DNA from 2 places in the Paenibacillus sp. p3-SID867 genome. Region 1 is predicted to be linked to the other one. Evidence: predicted binding sites of a transcription regulator. Region 1 holds the regulator's gene; the other holds the start of a gene.
What was found. The regulator CtsR, encoded in region 1, represses protease genes until heat stress. The targets are predictions, from matches to a motif close to ATGGTCAATAAAGGTCAAACA.

Region 1 (11,290 bases):
GCCAGGACATTTTCCGAACCATTTGGGCGCTTCATAGCCGCACTCGGTACAGAAAAATTTCGTTTTAGTTTTTGCCATGTGAGTCTCCTTTATGTCGCACATCATTTGTCGGATTCCGTAAAACCCTGCAAAATCAGGCATTACTCAAAGTTTACCATTTCTTATAATTCAACGTAAAGGTTAATTGGAAACTTTACGCGGGATGAGAAGGATTTGTTTCAAATTTGAAGGATTGGGGGAAGATCCACATTATTTTGATGCAATTTATCAAACATAAGTACATGTAAACCATACGTGTCCGCTTCGCTGCCGGATCGTTCTTACGATCGCTGTTAAAACCAGGAAACTGGAATTGGAATCATGGTGGTTTCCCGGTTTTAAAGGCGAACGCTGTCGCTTCTTCAGAACGATTCCGTCCTCTCCGCTAGGTTGATACATGAGGATCTGTTCTCCTTATTCGCTAATCATCCCTATGCCTAATTAATTTACCGATTTAAACAGCATTGCTCATTTCATTTACATAACTTCTGAGCATCCAAGTTTCTGCCCCATACAAAACCTTCATCTTCCATTAATCTCAAAATCAAAAACCCCGCCGGATTTAAATCCAGCGGGGCGGGCATACCAACTTATTCAGTTTCGGCTGATGCGGCAGTGACGCTCTCGTTCTTGTGTACAACCAGCTCGCCGTTTGCTTCATCAATGGTGAGCGAATCACCCTTGGCCACAGTACCTTTCAGCAGCTCCTCCGAGAGACGATCCTCGATGTGCTTCTGGATAGCCCGGCGCAGCGGGCGGGCACCGAAGGCCGGATCATATCCTTCCTTCGCAATGAAGGCCTTCGCTTTGTCTGTGAGCTCGAAATGCACCTCGAATTCCTTCAGACGCTTGCGCAGTTCGTCGGACATCAATGTCACGATTTCGGCAATGTGTTTCTCTTCCAGAGAGTGGAATACGATGATCTCGTCAATCCGGTTCAAGAACTCCGGACGGAAGCTCTTCTTGAGCTCATCCATCACTTTGCCTTTCATGTTGTTATAATCGCGACCTGCATCCGTCACCGCAGTAAATCCTAGCGTAGAGTTTTTCTTGATCGCTTCCGCTCCCACGTTGGAGGTCAGGATGATCAGGGTGTTCCGGAAGTCCACCACGCGGCCCTTGGAATCGGTCAAGCGTCCATCTTCCAGCACTTGAAGCAGGATGTTGAATACCTCAGGATGCGCCTTCTCGATTTCGTCGAGCAGGACAACGGAATATGGCTTGCGGCGTACTTTCTCGGTCAGCTGACCGCCTTCCTCGTAACCTACATATCCCGGAGGCGCTCCGACGAGACGTGACGTGGAGTGCTTCTCCATGTACTCGGACATATCGATCCGCACAACCGCATTCTCATCTCCGAACATCGCTTCAGCAAGAGCGCGTGCCAGCTCAGTTTTACCTACCCCTGTAGGACCCAGGAAGATGAAGGAGCCCATTGGACGCTTCGGATCTTTCAAGCCTGCACGTGCACGGCGAACCGCACGGCTGACCGCTTTGACCGCTTCCTCTTGACCGATCACGCGGCTGTGGAGGATTTCTTCCAGATTCAGAAGACGCTCGGTCTCTTCTTCTTTCAGTTTATTTACAGGAATACCCGTCCAGTTGGCGACAACGTCGGCGATATCCTCCGGCGTTACCTCGGAATCGGTACGTCCTTGTTTTTCTTTCCATTGATTCTTCGTGATTTCTAGTTCTTCGCGCAGCTTCTGCTCCGTATCGCGCAGCGCTGCAGCCTTCTCGAATTCCTGGCTTTGGACAGCTGCGTCTTTCTCTTTGCGGATGTCCTCCAGATGCGCTTCCTGATCTTTCAGATTAGGCGGTATGGTATACGTATGAAGGCGAACTTTTGAACCAGCCTCGTCAATCAGATCAATCGCTTTATCCGGTAGGAAGCGGTCCGTAATGTAGCGGTCGGACAATTTCACAGCCTGCTCGATCGCTTCATCCGTAATTTTCACGCGGTGATGCGCTTCATAACGGTCACGCAGTCCATACAGAATCTGAATGGCTTCCTCAGGCGACGGTTGGTCCACCGTGATCGGTTGGAAACGACGCTCGAGGGCAGCATCTTTTTCAATATATTTGCGGTATTCGTCCAGTGTGGTTGCCCCGATGCACTGAAGTTCTCCGCGTGCCAATGATGGCTTAAGAATGTTGGAAGCGTCAATGGCGCCTTCTGCACCGCCTGCACCGATCAAGGTATGCAGCTCATCGATGAACAGAACGATGTTGCCCGCTTGACGAATCTCATCCATGATTTTTTTCAAGCGATCCTCAAACTCGCCTCGGTATTTGGTTCCAGCAACAACTGAGCCCATATCCAGCGTCATGACGCGTTTGTCACGCAGTGTCTCCGGAATTTCATTGTTAATGATGCGTTGTGCCAGGCCTTCTGCAATCGCCGTCTTACCTACCCCTGGTTCACCAATCAGCACCGGGTTGTTCTTCGTACGGCGGCTTAGTACCTGAATCACGCGCTCAATTTCTTTGCTGCGTCCAATGACCGGATCCAGGTTGCCTTCTTTGGCAATGGCGGTCAGATCGCGAGCGAGACTGTCCAGTGTAGGCGTGCTTACGTTTTGCGGCGTGCCATGATGGCTCGATACCGCTTCGCTGCTGCCGAGCAGCTGCAGCACTTGCTGGCGGGCTTTGTTCAGGCTAATGCCCAGGTTGTTCAGCACGCGTGCGGCAACCCCCTCACCTTCACGAATCAGCCCCAGCAGAATATGCTCCGTACCTACGTAGGTATGACCAAGCTTACGAGCTTCGTCCATGGAGAGCTCAATCACCTTTTTCGCTCTTGGCGTATAGGCAATGTTGGTAGGCTGCTCCTGTCCGCGTCCGATTAATGTTTCGACTTCATCCTGAATTTTCTCAAGACCAAGTCCAAGTCCGATCAGCGCTTTGGCTGCAATGCCGTCTCCTTCACGAATAAGTCCTAGCAGGATATGTTCTGTGCCGATATTGTTGTGCCCCAGTCGTACCGCTTCTTCCTGAGCCAATGCAAGCACCTTTTGTGCACGTTCCGTAAATCTGCCAAACATCATAGTATTGCACCTCCACGTTTCAATTAATATATTGAACCTCGCGGATTTCGGTGTATCGTCAGCAATGGGACGCTTAAACCGTCATCCAACTGTAAAACGAGTATAGATCCTTAATGGTTACCCAATGTTTCTCTGATGAGCTTAGCCCTGTACATGTCGCGTTCGGAAGGAGTCATGCCCTCTCCATAGGTCTTCTGCAGAAAGCCCGGCTGCGTCTTCACATTCAGTTCATTCATGACCGGGATTTCCGGACCTTCCAGAAGGCCGAGATCCACACCAAGCCGAACATCGGACAACCGCTGGGCCGCTTCCTTGGAATCCATCACCGCCGCATAGGACAGTATGCCATAGGAGCGCATAACCCGATCCGTAATCCGGAGCTTGGATTCACCCAAGAGCCGGGCTCTGGCATTCTTCTCATGCTCGATGATTTGCAGGGCGACGCTGTGCAGATTCTCAATGATCTCCGACTCGGTTTGACCGAGCGTGATCTGATTCGAGATTTGAAACAGGTTGCCTAATGCTTCGCTGCCTTCGCCGTAAATCCCTCTTACAGTTAAGCCTACCTGCGATACAGCCGAGAGAATCCGGTTAATCTGCTGTGTCATAACAAGAGCAGGCAGATGCATCATGACCGATGCGCGAAGGCCGGTTCCGACATTAGTCGGACAACTGGTAAGATAACCTCGCTTATCATCAAATGCATAATCGATCTCGGATTCAAAAACATCATCCAGCGCCGTGGCGCGTGCCCATGCCTCACGAACCTGAAATCCGGGATATAAACACTGTATGCGCAGGTGATCCTCTTCATTGATCATAATGCTGACGGATTCATCTTCCGTAAGGATGACTGCACCGTTTCGGGATTCATTCGCCAGATTGGGACTGATCAGATGCTTCTCAACAAGAACCTTCTTATCCAGCTCATCAATCTCACTTAATTTAATTACATGTAAATCCCCGAAATCCTGCAAATCGTCCTTATTCTTCAACACATTCGTCAGGCGCTCTAGCACTTCTCCTGACTGCTGATCCGTTGCCAGCAGCGGGAAAGGAAGATGCTGCAGATTGCGCGCCACCCTGACACGGGTGCTGATGACAATGTCGGAATCCTGACCGTTTCCGCGCATCCACTCGCTCAGCGCCGAATCGGTAAACCGGAGATTAGACATCACGCATTCCTCCTACTAAAGTGCAAAATCTTACAATCTTATCCCTGAGCCATATTCCGCTCCAGCTCACGAATTTGGTCCCGGATCTCGGCAGCCGATTCAAACTCCTCCTGCACGATCCGAATTTGAAGCTCCTTCTTAAGCTCATCAATTTGGCGTTTGATCTGAATCCGGCCACCGGTACGCTTCGGCACTTTACCGACATGGGATGTTCCCCCATGGACCCGCTTAAACAATGGATCCAATCGATCCGAAAAATATTTATAACACGAGCTGCAGCCGAACCGGCCAAGCTTGCTGAACTGGGAATACGTCATACCGCATTCTTCGCACTGCAGCGTCTGGGCCATTTTTGCGCCGGGGCTCTGGCCCTTGCCTGAAGGATCCAGATCCAGAAGACCTGACAACAAACTGTGTATAGAAAAACCATTCGACGTACCGGGGATCAATTCCCCTTTTTCGCGGGCACAGGTTTCACAAAAATGAAACTCCGTTTTCTCCCCGTTCACAATTTTGGTGAAATGAAGTGTCGCCGGCCGTTTACCGCATTCTTGGCATATCATAATCCGATGCCCCCTTACACAGACTCACTTACCTAATAAAGAAATAAGCATCGCCTTCATAATCCTTGCACGCAGCTCATCCCGATAAGGAAGCTTCACATTCAGGCACTCCCTTGAAACGGCGGCCCGCATCAGGCTGGCCTCCCGCTTCGTTAAAAAACGGGACTCCTCCAGCTGGTAAATCAATCCTTCAGCCACCGTCTGGTCAATCATGCTGCCAATGGTATGATGAAGATGCTGCTGGAGTGCAGTATGCTGGGGAAGCTCGATACGTTGGATGCGTATGTACCCGCCCCCGCCGCGCTTGCTCTCGACAAGAAAGCCCTTCTCCAGCGTAAACCGTGTACTGATCACGTAGTTAATCTGGGAAGGAACGCAAGAAAATTGCTCCGCCAGATCGTTGCGTTGAATTTCAACGGTACCCTCCGGACTTTCCTGCAGTATGCTCTTCAGGTATTGTTCGATAATATCAGAGATATTACGCATTGGTCTGTTCATCCTCCACTGTTTGAAACGTTAAGACGGATAGTGATCTTACACGTCCGCACAGAGCCTTGCTTATACGTTAATTTTAACCATAATCAAAACCAGCGAACCCTCTCGTTGACTTTGACTTTCTTTGACTTTGATCTCATTATAGCACATTTTTTCATTTTGCCAAGAGGTACTTCTCAATTTATCGCGCTTTGCCTTTATTCTTATTGTACCCAGTTCTTTGATCGCTTATAGCCTCTTCTTCAAGAACAATTCATACAAAGGGCAACAAAAAAGAAGCAGCCCCCATACCGGTGAAAACCGGTTACAAGACCACTTCTCCATATCATAATCCTATATCGTATCAAGCTTTAAGCGTCATAACTGATCAAGTAGTGCTGCAGCTCCGTATTGTAAAAACCGATGCTGTATTCAATGATGCTGCCTGTCCCGTCATAAGAGGTTCTGAGCCGCTTCAGTAACGGAGAGCCTACACTTACTTCAAGCAAGGAGGCAGTCTCTTCATTTGCCACGGTTGCCAGGAAACGGTCGCGGAAATTCTCCAGCGTAATTTGACTTTCCTCGATGCGGTCATAGAGAGACGGTAGTTCGGTGGAACCGAACTCTTCACCCATATCCACTTGGGATGACACGTAGTGAGTGTAGTAAATAAAAGGATTCCCGTCCAGTAAATACAATCGTTCAATAAGCAGGCACCGCTCCCCGAATTTTAAAAACAGTTCGCTGTCCGGCTCATTAAGCACCCATTCCGTCTTCAGGTGACGCTTCCGAATCTGGTGTCCTTCTTCGACCAGAATCTCGGTAAACAGCTTGCCTTTGGAAAGCTTGGAGAAGGAAGTATTCCGGGTCACAATCGTTCCTACCCCGCTCCGCTTCTCTACATACCCTTCCTGATACAACTCTTGGATCGCATTGCGGACCGTCATTTTGCTAACGTTAAATTCCTGCTCCAGCTGCGGCTCGGAAGGAATATGGGAGCCGAGTGGATATTCCCCATGCAGAATCCGATCTTTTATGATCTTCTTGATTTGCAAGTATAACGGACCGTTCTTCCGCGTGATCGACATGCTTCTCCTACCTTTCCACGTCAGACATATGATGACTCATTGCCTGAAGCACTTCGCGTTCGTTCGCCGTCGGCGTATCCCCTGTTACGGTATGGGCAAGCATCGCCGCAGCTGCGGCAAAATCAACCGTCCGATTCGGTTCATAACCCTCCGAGATCCCGTGGATCACCCCGCTGGCGTAAGCATCACCCGCGCCGATACGATCGTGAACGGAAAACGTCAACGTTTTGGAAAAATGAAACGCTCCATCCGTGTAGAGATAGCCTTGCAGGGAATGGGTGTTATCCCCGTTGATCTTGCGGTGGGTACCCGACGCAACCGTAATATTATACTTCGCTGCCACCTTCGGAATCAACTCCTGCAGCTGTTCGTTCCGATCCTCAAGGGTCGTCTCCATGCCAAGGATATAGATAGCATCCTTCTCATTCATAAAGGCGATATCCGCAAGTGACAGCATTTCCTCATAGTGCGGCTTGGCAAACGCATAGCGGTCTGTCCCCCATAAAGAGGGACGATAATTGCAATCGAACACAACGGTTCCCCCGTTAGCCTTAACTTCACGAGCCAGTGTCTTCATTTGACCTCGTACCGTGTCATTCATGGAAAGAGTTATGCCGCAAAAATGGATCATGTCTATCTTTTGGGCAATCGCACCGAAATCGTACATGGCATCCTCTGCCGTGTTAAAGCTGCTGCCCAGCCGGTCCGTATAGGTCACGCGTCCGGGTCTGACACCAAAGCCATTCTCCAGAAAGTACATGCCAACATATTTGCCTCCGCGGCTAATGAGCGAAGTATCAATGCCAAGCTTGCGCAGGTAGGAAACCGCCGCTTCGCCAAGCGGGTTATCCGGCAGCGTGCTGACCAGATAACCGTTATGACCGAACCTTGCCACAGCCGAGGCGATGTTTACCCCCGTGCCGGAAAAAGAGTAATTCAGATGGCTCTCTTGAGCCAAGGAAGCATATCCCGGTACTTGAAGACGCATCATCACTTCGCCATATGCGGCAATCGTCTTAGGCATATTGATCAACCAGCGCTTTTAGCTTGCGATGCAGCTCTTGAACATCGCTAATGATTGTATCTCCGCTTGCCGAGTCGATAATCGAGGAGTACACGTGCGGGATGACCTGCTGCACTCCCGCTTCGAATGCGATGCGCACGATGGCTTCAAAATTCTCTTTATCAATCCCCCCGGTTGGTTCAAGCGCGAATCCTTCCTCCGCACACGCCTTCGCTACCGCGCGGTACTCATCCTCCAGCTTCAAGCCCTGCATCGGGAAGTACTTCAGTGCGTTACCGCCCATATCGCGCACAAGCGCGATAGCCGCTTTTACAGGTACGATGGCTTTGTCCGATCCGGCAGCGCTCACCGGTCCGGTTGAGATATTCACGTAACCCACTTGACCCGAAGGGGACACGAGGCTGTTAATCCAGCTTTCTTTGCCATCCAGATTGGCACGTGTAGCACCGACTGCCGGGAACACCTGATTGATATGCGTGCCCGGATAGCTCTTCACTATCTCGGCAACCACCGCAGCTTGGCGGTTATCCCCGGCACCCAATCCAATCGATACCGCATCTTCGATAACGGACCCGTACTCCTTCATCGCAATAACGGCCTCTTGTGCGTTCGGGTAATTTTTGGACAATACGCCGACCAGCACATGCCCTTCCGAAGCTTCAAAAATTTCCTTCGCGTTCTGAATGCTGCCTGCAAGTACGTTCAATGCCGCGCGATTTCTGTAAAGACGTTTCTCCATATTTGCCATCTTAGTTTCCCCCTGCAATCTGCTGTATTCTCGTTATAATGACTTGCAAATCATCCCCGGAAAGCGAGCGAGGATCAATATCAAAATACCCCTGGCGAACGCCGTAATCCCTGGTGTATACAGCAATATCGCCTTCGCGAAGCTGATCGTTCATGGACTTGGCACTGACCCCGGCCGCATTTTCATCGACTTTCACGCGCCCCCGGAAGATCGCCCTTCCCGCTTCGTCCTGAACAATGGTTACCTCAATGCCCGGCAATTTCGATAAGGATTTCATTTCCTCCAGTGCCGCTTTCTCCTGCTCACTCTTATCTTCCTTCGCCATATACTCATCCAGCGCCTGAAGCAGTCCAAACGTCGTTTCCTTGCCTACCTTCATGCTGCGCCCAATACCATGAAGCTGCGCTTTTACCCACTCGACGTATTGACGTTTGCCGCCGACAATGCCGGAGGTCGGGCCTTCAATTGCCTTGGATCCGCTGTATATGGCCAGGTCCCCGTATTTCACATACTTCTGGATATCCTCTTCGGCAGCAGCATCGATAATCAGCGGAAGTCCGTGTGCCTGGGCCACTTCTGCCGCTTCTTCCACCGAAATCATATTTTTCTGTACGCAGTGATGGGATTTCACATACAAAATGGCGGCTGTACGCTCATTAATCGCTTCTGCGATATGCTCCTTGCGCCCTTCGTTGGCATACCCAACTTCAACGACCTTGCCGCCCCCGAGATAAACCATCGTTTCGACAGGTGCACCATACTGCACATTATGTCCCTTAAACATGATAATCTCGTTCTTCACGATTGGCTCCTGGTGCAGTCGGTCACTGCGTCTGCGCTTGCCTTCGGTAACGATTCCAGCCACGGAAAGCGCGATTCCGCTGGAAGCGGAATTGACAACGACCGCAGCCTCGGAACCAAGGATGCGCGCCATGTAATCCCCCGCCTTATCTACCAGATCCGCGATTTCCACGTAACTCTGCCCGCCGATCCGCATCGCTTCCATGACGGTATCCGTCGGCGCCGATACGCCAAGAATACTCATGCGCCCGCTGGCATTAACCACGCGTTTCAACCCGTATTTAGCATGTAATGAATGATCCATTGACTACCACTCCTCTGGCTTCGATATATCGATCAGCGATTCGGGTCTCCCCTTCGGAATCCGTTAAACTCATAGCGCCCTGCTGCAGGGCAAACAGCGTCAGGTGAGCGGCATCGCCGGCTTGAATTCGGCCAAGCTCCGGACGGCGCAACCATCCTGCTGCATGGTCCGTTACCGCTGAGACCACCTCCTGCAGGCTGTACCCCAAATACAGGAACTTCGTCATGACATTAGCCAGGCTGTAGACCGGGCCATGGATGCGATTCCCGCGATAAATATCGGTGCTGATCGTGTCCGGCTTAATCCCTTGGGCCTTGGCATACTCTGCCACCAAGAACGAGAAGCTTGCCGTTCCATGGCCCACGTCCAGATGAACGCCGCGAGCTATCGCTTCCACCAGGGCAGGGATCGGCTTCCCGTCCGAATCAAATAAATTGTTGGCTTTGCCGTTCAAATAATGAGTAATAATGTCGTCTTTCTGAAGCAGCTCCAATACTTCCTCAATCGGAGGTGGCCCTGACCCGATATGTACCATTAGCGGCAGTGACGTTTTCTCCGATAATTTTCTTGCGAGTCGAAGCGGTTCTACCCCATTGTCCCTGACGACGCTTTTGCTGATTCTGGCCTTGAGTCCAATGATCAGATCCGGATACGTGTTTACCGCCTTTGTTGCCTTCTCGGCATCGATCCATTCTAGACTGGACAACTCGTCGACCCGCTGCAGACCGATATGCGAAATATTCAGAAAAGCAAACACATTCGTCTTGGACCTTGCAACCTCGGCTGCCAGTTCTCCAATCGTATCCGCGCCGCAGCTCCCTGCGTCGATTATGGTGGCAACCCCTTGCTTAACGCCGATTTCGTCGATGGCATCTCCGTAAGGCTCCAGCTTGGCGACCGCATGGACATGCATATCGATCCAGCCGCTGGACACATATAGACCCGTACCATCAAAACTGTTGGCACCCTCGGCCGTGTTCGCATCCGTTATTTCGGTTATGAACCCGTTCTCCATGACAATGTCAAAAGGTTCATCATCATGGACCGTCTTTACATTGCGTATAATAAAACGCTGTTCCAATATCTTCATAGCTTCACTCCTTCAGCCTTGCCGGACCAGCCTTGGATCCTCTTATCCCGTCGGTTTACATTGTGTAAGTTGAGCGTCGTGGTTATAGCATAGCACAGAACGAACGCTACGTGAATATAACGTTATAATGTTTATATCGCATTTCTGTATTTATCCCCTTTTCATAGGATCTAATGGAGGGTTCCACTCTTGCTCAGGAAGGCTATGGGTAGGGTTCTAGTTCTGTCTTGCCCCTGTTATCTCCTTCCATACGCAAAAAAACTGCCCTCGATAGGCAGTCTCTTTGTTCGTCATAGTCTAAACCTTAATCATTTGTCTTCCGGATTCCAAGTATCTCTTTTGGTTAAACCTCAACCTTCCGGTCGATGAGGTAAACCGTTGCATACACGATCAACGCGGCCAATATCACTTCAAAAGCAAGCGCCCCCCAAGCTAATGTATATGGCACGGTCGATACCGTAAGGTCTGCCTCTTTCTCATAAAACGAAATGCTAGCCATAGGACCGGCCCACGCTGCATCTTCTCCGAAAAGCATTTGGCTAAGCCAGCCAAGCACGTATTGCAACACGAAAAACACCAGAATGCCGATCCATGTACTGCCCTTCTTCGTGATACTCCTGGACACGGTAATTGCAAAAAATATCGCAATCATCAAATAGATGAATTTCCATACCATCAGCAGGGCAAGCCCGACATAATACGAAACGGGAACATCAGCGAAATTGATATATTCCCAAATGTCCGCTGCGTTCAAGTAGTACCATAAATGCAGAGCCATCAATATCCCAAGTACCAGCAAGCTTACACATGCCAGTAAAAGTGATGAAACCACATTCCACACGGAATGTACGGGAAGTAAACGTCGGTGATATGCCTTTATGTTAAAGCCGAAGTTCTTGCCAGTGACCACAAGAAGCAATACACTCACGGAGCCATA
Region 2 (11,290 bases), on a different contig from region 1:
CACGCGGCTTAGCGGCAACTGGGAAGGATTTACGCTTGAATGGTATGTGTCGCTATTCGAAAACCGGCACGTGATGGAAGCGCTGATGAACAGTTTGACGGTGGCGGTCATATCGACGATCGTTTCCACCCTGCTCGGAACCGCAGCGGCGCTCTCGCTTCGGAGTATGGGGCGCAGAGGTCGCAGCGGTATGAATGGGCTGCTGTATCTGCCGGTCATTATCCCGGATATTATTATGGGGCTGTCGCTGCTGGTATTGTTCAGTCAACTCAATATGCCGCTCGGTAAAACGACCGTTATTATAGCCCATATCACCTTCAGTATGTCTTATGTATATGTTGTAGTTACGGCCAGATTGTCTGGAATGGGCAAACAACTCGGTGAAGCGGCGCAGGATTTGGGAGCTACGCCTTGGCAGACGTTCCGGCACGTCACGCTGCCGCAGATTGCACCGGGCATTATCTCCGGCGCCTTGATTGCTTTTACGCTCTCATTGGATGACTTTATGGTCAGCTTTTTTGTCGCCGGCCCAAGCTCAACGACGCTGCCGATCTATATTTACGCTCAAGTGAAGCGCGGCATCTCGCCAGAGATTAACGCGCTGTGTACGCTGCTCATTCTGGTCAGCATCACGCTGATTCTGTTAGCCCAATATATTCTTAACCGCGGCAACGGACAGAAGAAACACAAAACATTACCGATTTAAGCGATAGAACGCTTTTTTCGAAATAAAACATGGAAGTGGAAAGAGAGGAGATATTGAATTGAAAAAATCAAGATGGACCCGCCTGCTGACGGCAGGCATGGTTGCGGTATTGTCTGTAGGACTGCTGGCCGGCTGCGGCTCGGATAAGGAGACGCTTCATATTTACAGCTGGGCGGATAATTTTGATCCCGAGGTGCTGAAGGACTTCGAAGAGAAGTTCGACGTGAAGGTAACCTACGACAATTACGCAAACAATGAAGACCTGCTGGCTAAAATCAAGGCTGGCGGCAGTGGATATGACCTCATTCAGCCGTCCGATTATATGGTCAAAACGATGATTGAATCGGAGCTGCTTGAGTCGCTTGATATGAATAATATCCCGAACTTCGTCAATCTTACGGATACTTTCAAAGATCCTTCTTATGACCCGGGCAATAAATATTCGATTGTCTACACGTCCGGTGTAACGGGAATTGCATATAACAAGAAGTATGTGAAGGACGAAATCAACAGCTGGGAAGACCTCTGGAACCCGGAATACAAAGGTAAAGTCCTGCTTCTGGACGACAACCGCGAAATGATTGGCATGGCGCTTAAGAAGCAAGGAAAGTCCAACAGCAGCACAGATGAAACGGAAATCACCGCAGCTGCGGATGAGCTGAAGAACCTGCTGCCGAATGTGTTAGCGTTTGATACGGATAACATCAAGCAGAAGATGATCCAAGAAGAGGGCTGGATTGCTACGGTCTGGTCCGGAGATGCGGCCTTTATTGCAGCTGAGAATCCGGATGTGGCTTATGTCGTGCCAGAAGAAGGGGCTACCATCTTCTCTGATAACTACGCGATTCCTAAGGGTGCCAAGAATAAAGAGCTGGCCGAGAAATTCATCAATTTCATGATGGAGCCTGAGGTCAGCGCCAAAAACTATGAATTTATCGGATACAGCAATCCGAACACCAAAGCGATGGAATTCCATAGCGAGGAATACCGCGCCAATACGATGATCAACCTGACAGATGAAGAGCTGGGCCGTACCGAATGGCTGGATAATGTCGGTGACTCGCTCTCGATCTATGATCGTTTATGGACTGAACTGAAGAGCGGTCGTTAATTATAGGGCTTGCATTTTCATATTTTTGTAATAAAAAGAGTCTGTCCCATTGGGGGCAGGCTCTTTTTTGTTTGTAAAGAATAGGCCCTTAGTCCCGGAATAGGAAGAAATAGCCGATTTATATGAATCAAACCACAACTTCGTGGCCCGTTTCGTTGTTATATATAAAGGAGGACGCAAATAACTTAAACCAGGTTTCGATACGTTTAATCAGGAAAAGGAGAAAGCGGCTTGAGCGATGTGATGGGCTTGTTGGTTATTGCAGGAATCGTTGCCGTCGCAGCAGCGGTGTTGTTTCTGAACATCTTCAGGAAAAGCGCGCTGTATCTGCTGTTATTGAGTATTCACAGCCCTCGTTGCCATCGGTTTGATTCTTCTAGCTTACGTTGTTCAAGGCAGTGAATTGCTGCTGCTTGCGGGTACATGCGCTCTCTTGTTCGGTGTATTTCTAAGCGTAAAAGCATTCATGCAGAAGGATTAAACGAACGTATAGGTCCCGAGGCATGGAATCAAAATTGTCATTGACTTTGTTACCAATACATTGAAAGCTTTCCTTATAATGATTAAGGGTAATAGATTAACAACTAACGGAAACTTAATTTAACAAAGGTGGAATTCTGATATGAATCCTAAATTACGTGTATGTGCATCATTAATTGCAACTAGCGTCCTGCTTGGCGGTCTGGGTTTGAGCGGACAGGTCATCGATGCAAGCGCCGCTAAGGCACCCGTTTCCGCCAGCCAAAAATCGTCGAAGAATGAAGTCGTACTGAAATGGAATGGCAAGACCCTGTCACAGAAAGGTCTCGTGCTGCACGGGGTAACTTATGTGCCGGCAACCGCTTTGCGGGACGGCCTGGGAATGCCTCTTAAATATGATGCAAAAAAACGTACGTATACACTGGGCAACGGTTATAACAAACTGAGTGCCATCGTATATGATTCAACTGAAATCGGTATTCTGGTGAACGGTTCGTATGCCGGCGAGCCTGGGGGACAGATCATTAATGGTCGTCTGTATGTGCCATTCAAAACGGTCAGCGAATACATGGGTGTTCAGGGACAATGGAACTCTTCCGTGAAAACACTCAGCATGACGCAGAAGAAACAGAACGACATTACGATCAAATCGGCTACGCTGAAGAAAAAGATTCAGGGCGTGGATGCCGTTGTGAACTATCCTGTAATCAGTGGACTTGCAAATGCGGAGGCGCAAGCCGAGATCAATAAAGTACTGAAGGAAAATGCGTCCGGCGTAATCACCGGTGCCGAAGGGAATGCTGAGGAATTCCCGCCATCGGAATCCAGTTTCCCTTACGAGTTCAGTGGGGATTTCGTGGTCCATTATAACCAGAATGATATCCTGAGCATTACAGCATACGATTATTCCTACACGGGTGGCGCCCATGGCATGACCTTCCGTAAAAGCTTCACGTTCTCCTTGAAGGATGGCAAGCAGATGAAGCTGGGCGATTTCATCAACATGCAGGGCAAGAACAAACAGAAGCTGAACAACCTTGTGCTGAACAAGCTGAAAAAAGAAGGAGGCTACCTCGGCGGATTTGAAGGCGTGCCTGCCGATGCTGATTTTTATGTGAAGGATAATGCTGCGGTGCTGTACTTCCAGCTTTATGAGTACACCGCGTATGCCTATGGATTTCCGGAGTTTGAGTTGAAGCTGAAAGAGTGGAAGTAAGAGCATACGGTAGCGGTTTGTGTAAACTGCAATCATTTATTTTCATACTATAGCTTGTTAGAAACATGATGTTGTCCTAATGTAACACTGTACTGGAACGAGTTACGAAAATCCCTTGATCATTTGAGTGTGGAGCGTGTATTCTCCTTACCTGCGATCAGGGGGTTTTTCGTTTACCTAGAGGTTCGCATCCGTGCATTATTAGGCTTTACGCAATCCGATTGCCCGTGCAAAGGAACCCTGCCCGGGCTTTCCTCTATTCCCCTCCCCACAAGTTAGAGGCAGGCCTTTTAGGAGGGGGATGTCCTTTCCGTCTTTATGTATTATTGAAAAAAACGTACCGAAGTGAGGGTATCCTTGGAGGAGCAACGCGTTCGCCTTTGAAATCGGGAAACCTCCCTATCCATTCATTCAAGTTTCCCGATTTCAACAGCGACCGGAGGGGATATTCTCACTATTTAGTACTCAAAGTTTTCAATGATCCAGAGGATAAGAAAGGGCAGGCACCGGATAACGGCGCCTGCCCTTTACTTCATTTCTTTTATAAGCCTTGCGGTGGTGTATTCTCTAATACTTGATCAATCAGACCGTATTCTTTGGCTTCGTCAGCCGTCATGAAGTAGTCGCGATCGGTATCCTTCTCAATGCGCTCCAGCGGTTGGCCAGTGCGATCGGACAGGATGCGGTTCAGCTTGTCGCGCATTTTGAGGATGCGGCGAGCACGGATCTCAATATCCGTGGCTTGACCTTGTGCGCCGCCGAGCGGCTGGTGAATCATAATCTCGCTGTTAGGCAGACCGTAACGTTTGCCTTTAGCGCCTGCGTTGAGCAGGAATGCGCCCATGGAAGCAGCCATGCCGACACAGATCGTCGAAACGTCCGGCTTAATGAACTGCATCGTATCGAATATCGCCATACCTGCGGTAATGGAACCGCCAGGACTGTTGATGTAAAGATGAATATCCTTCTCAGGATCCTCAGCCGACAAGAACAGCATTTGGGCAATGATGGAATTGGCGACCACGTCATTTACGTCGGAGCCGAGGAAGATAATGCGGTCTTTCAGCAATCTGGAATAGATGTCGTACGCCCGCTCACCGCGGTTGCTTTGTTCAACGACCATAGGTATAAAACTCACGTGGAAAACCTCCTCTTAAGTACCTCATATAAATACTGTTACCGTATTACCCACATGATAAACAATTTAAATCAAAAAGTCAAAGATAGTCAAACTATTGGGTAAAAAAAAGAGCCGTCATGGGCGCTTTAGGGTAATCAGTATAGAGAATAAAAGTTATAATGGCGCGCCCGCGAGGAATCGAACCTCGATCTCAGGCTCCGGAGGCCTACGTCATATCCATTGGACCACGGGCGCAAAAAAAATTAGCAACGAAGTTGATTATACCGCATCTATTTAAAAAATACAATAGCAGACAAAACTTTGTTCCTATTATATAGACGAGCCAGTACTTGGCCATAATGTATAAGAATGCCCGGGGCAGAGAAATATACTTTCGGACACTTGCAACCGGCATAATTATTGGTTAGAATAAAGGTGGGACTTAAAAAGTTCAACTGGGACATTTTACGACCAGCTAGAGAAGAGCCGAGACGAAGTTTGCAGGAGTGGAATGCATGCGTAACCTATTAGAAATACAAGAGCAGCTTCTGCCGGATCTGATGGACACTCTTAAACGAAGGTATACCATCCTTCATCAGATCAAGTTGTCCGGAATTGTTGGCCGAAGAACATTGGCTTCATCACTCTCGATGACCGAGCGTGTTCTCAGAGCAGAGACTGATCTTCTGAAAGCGCAAGGGCTGATCGAGATTGAAACGCTTGGCATGCGCATCAGCAGCTCAGGGATATGCTTGCTGGAGGAACTGGAGCCGGTCATGAATGAGTTATTCGGACTGGTTGAACTGGAAGAGAAGATTCGTCAGGCTTACGGGCTTCGTAAAGTGGTCATTATTCCCGGTGACAGTGAGTCATCTCCGGAAGTCAAACGTGAGCTTGGCCGGGCCGGAGCAAGAACGCTGCTAAGTTTTGTCCAAGATGGAGATACGATTGCCGTAACCGGCGGCTCCACGCTCGCCGAAGTGGCCGAGCAGATGTCCTCTTTGCCAGGCGGCGAACCGCTGACAAGCACTTGGTTTGTGCCAGCGCGGGGCGGTCTTGGGGAGAGCGTGGAGATTCAAGCGAACACCATTGCTTCCAAGATGGCAAAGCGCGTTGGAGCTGAGTACCGATTGCTTCACGTACCGGATCTGCTAAGCGAGGATGCCTATCAGTCTCTGGTGCAGGATCAGCATATCCAGGAGATCGTGGATGTGATCAGGCGCTGCCGAGTCATTATTCACGGCATCGGAGATGCCATGGAGATGGCAAGAAGACGCAAGCTGGATGAAAACTCTATTCAGAACTTGCAGGCAGATGGCGCGATTGCGGAATCCTTCGGCTACTACTTCAGTGAAGATGGTGAAGTTGTCCACAAAATGCTTACTCTCGGGCTGCGGCTTGAGGATATTATGCGGACAGAGACGATCATCGGCATTGCTGGGGGTCAAGGCAAGGGTAAGGCGATTCACGCGGTGTTGAAATTCGGACATGAGGATATTCTCGTTACCGATGAAGCCGCGGCACTGGAAGTCGAGAAGGAGATTGACGCCGGGATTTGAACCCACGGGCGTGCACACTGATTTTTCCTTATTGTTGTCTTGATTGGCTTAACGGCCAATCTTGAATATATAAATTTTACAAATATGGAGGGAACTACTCATGGTTAAAGTAGGTATTAACGGTTTTGGACGTATTGGACGTAACGTGTTCCGCGCTGCGCTGAACAACAGCGAAGTTGAAATCGTGGCAATCAACGATTTGACGGACGTAAGCACGCTGGCACACCTTTTGAAATATGACACAACTCACGGAAGACTTAATGCAACGGTTGAAGCTAAAGAAGGCGCACTCGTTGTAAACGGCCGTGAAGTGAAAGTATTCGCTGAGCGTAACCCTGAAGCATTGCCTTGGGCTGAGCACGGCGTTGAAATCGTTGTAGAATCCACTGGTATTTTCACAGCGAAAGACAAAGCTTCCGCTCACTTGAAAGGCGGCGCTAAGAAAGTTATCATCTCCGCTCCAGCAACTGACGAAGATATCACCATCGTTATGGGCGTTAACGAAGACAAATACGATGCAGCTAACCATACTGTAATCTCCAATGCTTCTTGTACAACAAACTGCTTGGCTCCTTTCGCTAAAGTTCTTGACGAGAAATTCGGTATCGTTAAGGGTATGATGACTACGGTTCACTCCTACACGAATGACCAGCAAGTGCTTGATCTTCCGCACAAAGATCTGCGTCGTGCTCGTGCAGCTGCTGAAAACATCATTCCATCCACAACTGGTGCTGCTAAAGCGGTTAGCCTCGTTCTGCCACAATTGAAAGGCAAATTGAACGGTATGGCAATGCGTGTACCTACGAAGAACGTTTCTGTAACGGATCTCGTAGTTGAGCTGTCCCAGAATGTAACCCTTGAAGATGTTAACGGAGCTCTGAAAGCAGCTGCTGAAGGCCCGCTGAAAGGCATCTTGAACTACTCCGAAGAGCCGCTTGTATCCAGCGACTACAATGGCGACCCAGCTTCTTCCACTATCGATTCGCTCTCCACTATGGTAGTTGGCGACAACATGGTGAAAGTTGTTTCTTGGTATGACAACGAGTGGGGCTACTCCAACCGTGTCGTTGACCTCGCTGCTTACATCGCAAGCAAAGGTCTGTAATTGATCTAGCCATACAATCGAAGAGGAGTTCCGTTTCACGGGTCTCCTCTTTGGTTCATGGTTTTTCCTTGTTTTCATGCCAGAGCACTGGGAAGAATAGACAAGATCCGGGCGCTGGTTAGCGATAGAGAGAGAAACGAGAGCAACTGCATGCTGTCGGTGAGGAGAATAGTTTTCTTAGGAGGAACGTGGAGATGAACAAGAAAAGTGTACGTGATGTAGAAGTAAGCGGCAAACGGGTGTTTGTCCGCGTCGATTTCAATGTACCGCTCGAAGATGGTAAAATTACAGACGACACTCGTATTCGCGAGACTTTGCCGACCATTAAATATCTGGTAGAGCAAGGAGCGAAAGTCATCCTGGCCAGCCACATGGGTCGTCCAAAAGGAGAGGTCGTTGAATCTTTGCGCCTGACTCCGGCAAGTCAGCGTCTGTCCGAGCTGCTCGGCAAACCGGTAGCCAAAGCGGATGAAGCAGTAGGAGAAGCCGTTAAAGCTCAAGTCGAGAAGCTGCAAAACGGCGATGTGCTCGTGCTTGAAAATGTTCGTTTTTACGCTGGTGAAGAGAAGAACGATCCGGAACTTGCGAAGCAATTCGCCGAACTGGCCGATCTGTTCGTGAATGACGCGTTTGGTGCTGCTCACCGTGCGCACGCTTCGACAGAAGGTATCGCTCATCATCTTCCGGCTGTATCGGGATTGTTGATGGAGAAAGAGCTGTCCGTTCTTGGTAAAGCCCTTTCGAATCCGGACCGTCCTTTTACCGCCATCATCGGTGGATCGAAGGTTAAGGACAAAATCGACGTGATCGACAACCTGCTTACGCTTGCTGACAATGTCATCATCGGCGGTGGACTTGCTTACACGTTCTTCAAAGCTCAAGGCCATGAAATCGGCCAATCTCTGCTTGATAAAGAGAAGCTTGATGTTGCACTCGGTTTCATCGAGAAAGCTAAAGAGCTGGGCAAAAACTTCTACCTGCCGGAAGATATCGTCGTTACGGACGAGTTCAGCGCAGACGCGAATACCAAGGTCGTTGATATCGACGGCATTCCTGCCGATTGGGAAGGCGTTGACATCGGACCTAAGACTCGCGCCAAGTATGCAGAAGTGATCAAGAACTCCAAGCTTGTCGTGTGGAACGGTCCTATGGGCGTATTCGAAATCGCTCCGTTCAGCAACGGTACTCGTGAAGTGGCACAAGCTTGTGCGGATACGGAAGCTTACACGATTATCGGCGGCGGCGACTCGGCTGCAGCTGCAGAGAAATTCGGTCTTGCCGACAAGATGAATCACATCTCGACAGGCGGCGGTGCATCTCTTGAGTTCATGGAAGGCAAAGCACTTCCTGGTGTTGTGGCACTGAACGACAAATAGAAATAGGCACTATATTGGATAGCAAGTGGATGAAGTTTGGACCCCGATTCTTCGGGGGAATAAAGGAGTGAATCGTGTGAGAACACCTATCATAGCTGGTAACTGGAAAATGTTCAAAACCGTTCCGGAAGCAGCTTCATTTATTGAAGATGTGAAAGGCAAAGCGGAAGTAGAAGGCGTGGAAAGCGTGGTTTGCGCGCCATTTACCAATCTTCCTGCATTGGTTGAAGCGGTCAAGGGCACGAACATCAAAATCGGTGCACAAAATCTTCATTTTGAAGACAATGGCGCCTTTACGGGTGAAATCAGCGGTTTGATGCTGAAGGATCTGGGCGTGGACTATGTCATTATTGGACACTCCGAGCGCCGTCAGTATTTTGCTGAAACCGATGAGATCGTGAACAAGAAGGTACATGCGGCATTCCGTCATGGTCTTCTTCCGATCGTATGCGTCGGCGAGAAGCTGGAAGAACGCGAAGCCGGCCAAACCAAAGACGTGTGCAAAGTACAAACGGAAGCAGCGTTCGCAGGTGTTCCTGCTGATCAAGCGGTTCATGTCGTTATTGCATACGAGCCAATCTGGGCGATCGGAACGGGCAAATCCTCTACGGCAGAGGATGCGAACGAAGTTATCGCTTATATTCGTGAACTCGTTAAAGGCCTTTACGGCGAAACCGTTGCAGAGCAAGTTCGCATTCAATACGGCGGCAGCGTGAAGCCTGAAAATGTAGCGGAGTATATGGGACAAAGCGACATCGACGGCGCGCTCGTTGGTGGTGCAAGTCTACAACCGGCTTCCTACATCGCACTCGTTGAGGGGGCGAAGTAAATGTCTGCTCCAAAACCCGTAGCTCTGATTATCATGGACGGTTTCGGGCTTCGCAACACCGAGGTGGGCAATGCGGTCGCTCAAGCGAACAAGCCTAACTACGACCGGTATTTGAAGCAATACCCGAACACCACGTTGACTGCTTGCGGTGAAGCCGTAGGCTTGCCGGAAGGTCAAATGGGGAACTCCGAAGTGGGTCACTTGAACATCGGCGCAGGCCGGATCGTGTATCAGGACTTGACCCGCATCACGAAGTCGATTCGTGAAGGAGAATTCTTCGAGAACGAAACGCTGGTGGAAGCCGTTCGCGCTGCTAAGAACAACAACAAGAAGCTGCATCTGTACGGGCTGGTATCCGACGGCGGCGTTCACAGTCATATTGAGCATATGTTTGCCATGCTGGATCTTTGCAAGAAGGAAGATTTTCATGACGTATACATCCATGGCTTCATGGATGGACGCGACGTGGCACCGGACAGCGGCAAGCAGTTCGTTAAGGATCTGATTGCGAAGATCGAAGAAGTGGGCGTTGGACAAATCGCTACGCTTTCCGGTCGTTATTATGCGATGGACCGCGACAAGCGTTGGGATCGTGTCGAGAAGGCTTACCGTGCCATGGTGTATGGCGAAGGACCGAAATATACGGATCCGCTGAAAGCCATCATCGAATCTTACGAGAAATCGGTTTACGATGAATTCGTAGAACCGACCGTGATTGTGAATGGTGAAGGCGAGCCGGTTAGTCTGGTGGAGAGCGGAGATTCCGTTATCTTCCTGAACTACCGCCCTGACCGTGCGATTCAGCTGTCCCAGGTGTTTACGAATAATGATTTCCGTGGTTTTGAACGAGGACCGAAGTTCCCGCAAAACCTGCATTTTGTATGCTTGACGCTGTTCAGCGAGACGGTGGAAGGCTTTGTTGCCTACAAACCGAAGAATCTCGATAACACGCTCGGCGAAGTGCTGGTTCAGCACAACAAGAAACAGCTTCGGATTGCGGAAACCGAAAAGTACCCGCACGTGACATTCTTCTTCAGCGGTGGACGCGATGTTGAGCTTCCTGGTGAAACGCGCGTACTGATCAACTCGCCGAAAGTGGCGACCTACGATCTGAAACCGGAGATGAGCGCTTATGAAGTGGCGGATGCTTGCGTGAGAGAAATCGAAGCGGATAAGCACGATGCGATCATCTTGAACTTCGCCAACCCGGACATGGTAGGTCATTCCGGTATGCTGGAGCCGACGATTAAAGCCGTTGAGACTACGGATGAGTGTGTTGGCAAGGTTGTTGAGGCTGTTTTGGCAAAAGGCGGGGTAGTTCTGATTACCGCTGACCACGGGAACGCGGACATGGTATTTGACGAGAATGGACGTCCATTCACCGCACATACTACAAACCCGGTTCCGTTCATCGTAACGGATGAGAATGTAACGCTGCGTGAAGGCGGTATTCTTGCCGACATCGCGCCAACCATTCTCGACCTGATGGGTCTGCCGAAGCCGGATGAAATGACGGGAACTTCCATGATTGCAGCACGTAAATAAGTGGTTCATAATGGAACATAAACATAACATTAAAAGGAGACTATACACATGACTATTATTTCTGATGTATATGCACGCGAAGTCCTTGACTCCCGTGGCAATCCAACCGTAGAGGTTGAAGTATACCTGGAATCCGGTGCAATCGGTCGCGCGATCGTTCCATCCGGTGCTTCCACTGGCGTTCACGAAGCCGTTGAGCTCCGCGACGACGACAAATCCCGTTACCTGGGCAAAGGCGTTCTG

Region 2: the regulator CtsR is predicted to act here: its motif matches at 4,727-4,747, upstream of clpP (ATP-dependent Clp endopeptidase proteolytic subunit ClpP).

Annotation. Positions count from the first base shown of each region.
Region 1 is NZ_JAMBDM010000025.1:4,710-15,999, reverse strand. Features, by position in the region: gene radA (DNA repair protein RadA) at 1-78, opposite strand, end outside; gene M4D81_RS30730 (hypothetical protein) at 268-438, opposite strand; gene clpC (ATP-dependent protease ATP-binding subunit ClpC) at 630-3,086, opposite strand; gene mcsB (protein-arginine kinase McsB) at 3,197-4,261, opposite strand; gene mcsA (protein-arginine kinase activator protein McsA) at 4,300-4,824, opposite strand; gene M4D81_RS30710 (CtsR family transcriptional regulator) at 4,849-5,310, opposite strand; gene M4D81_RS30705 (GntR family transcriptional regulator) at 5,670-6,386, opposite strand; gene M4D81_RS30700 (sugar kinase) at 6,394-7,410, opposite strand; gene dagF (2-dehydro-3-deoxy-phosphogluconate aldolase) at 7,403-8,158, opposite strand; gene M4D81_RS30690 (DgaE family pyridoxal phosphate-dependent ammonia lyase) at 8,160-9,263, opposite strand; gene M4D81_RS30685 (amidohydrolase/deacetylase family metallohydrolase) at 9,241-10,344, opposite strand; gene M4D81_RS30680 (hypothetical protein) at 10,697-11,290, opposite strand, start outside.
Region 2 is NZ_JAMBDM010000015.1:61,707-72,996, forward strand. Features, by position in the region: gene M4D81_RS25925 (ABC transporter permease) at 1-706, shown strand, start outside; gene M4D81_RS25930 (ABC transporter substrate-binding protein) at 765-1,817, shown strand; gene M4D81_RS25935 (hypothetical protein) at 2,049-2,219, shown strand; gene M4D81_RS25940 (PdaC/SigV domain-containing protein) at 2,440-3,513, shown strand; gene clpP (ATP-dependent Clp endopeptidase proteolytic subunit ClpP) at 4,055-4,651, opposite strand; tRNA gene M4D81_RS25950 (tRNA-Arg) at 4,814-4,888, opposite strand; gene M4D81_RS25955 (sugar-binding transcriptional regulator) at 5,149-6,192, shown strand; gene gap (type I glyceraldehyde-3-phosphate dehydrogenase) at 6,293-7,297, shown strand; gene M4D81_RS25965 (phosphoglycerate kinase) at 7,492-8,673, shown strand; gene tpiA (triose-phosphate isomerase) at 8,750-9,502, shown strand; gene gpmI (2,3-bisphosphoglycerate-independent phosphoglycerate mutase) at 9,503-11,047, shown strand; gene eno (phosphopyruvate hydratase) at 11,096-11,290, shown strand, end outside.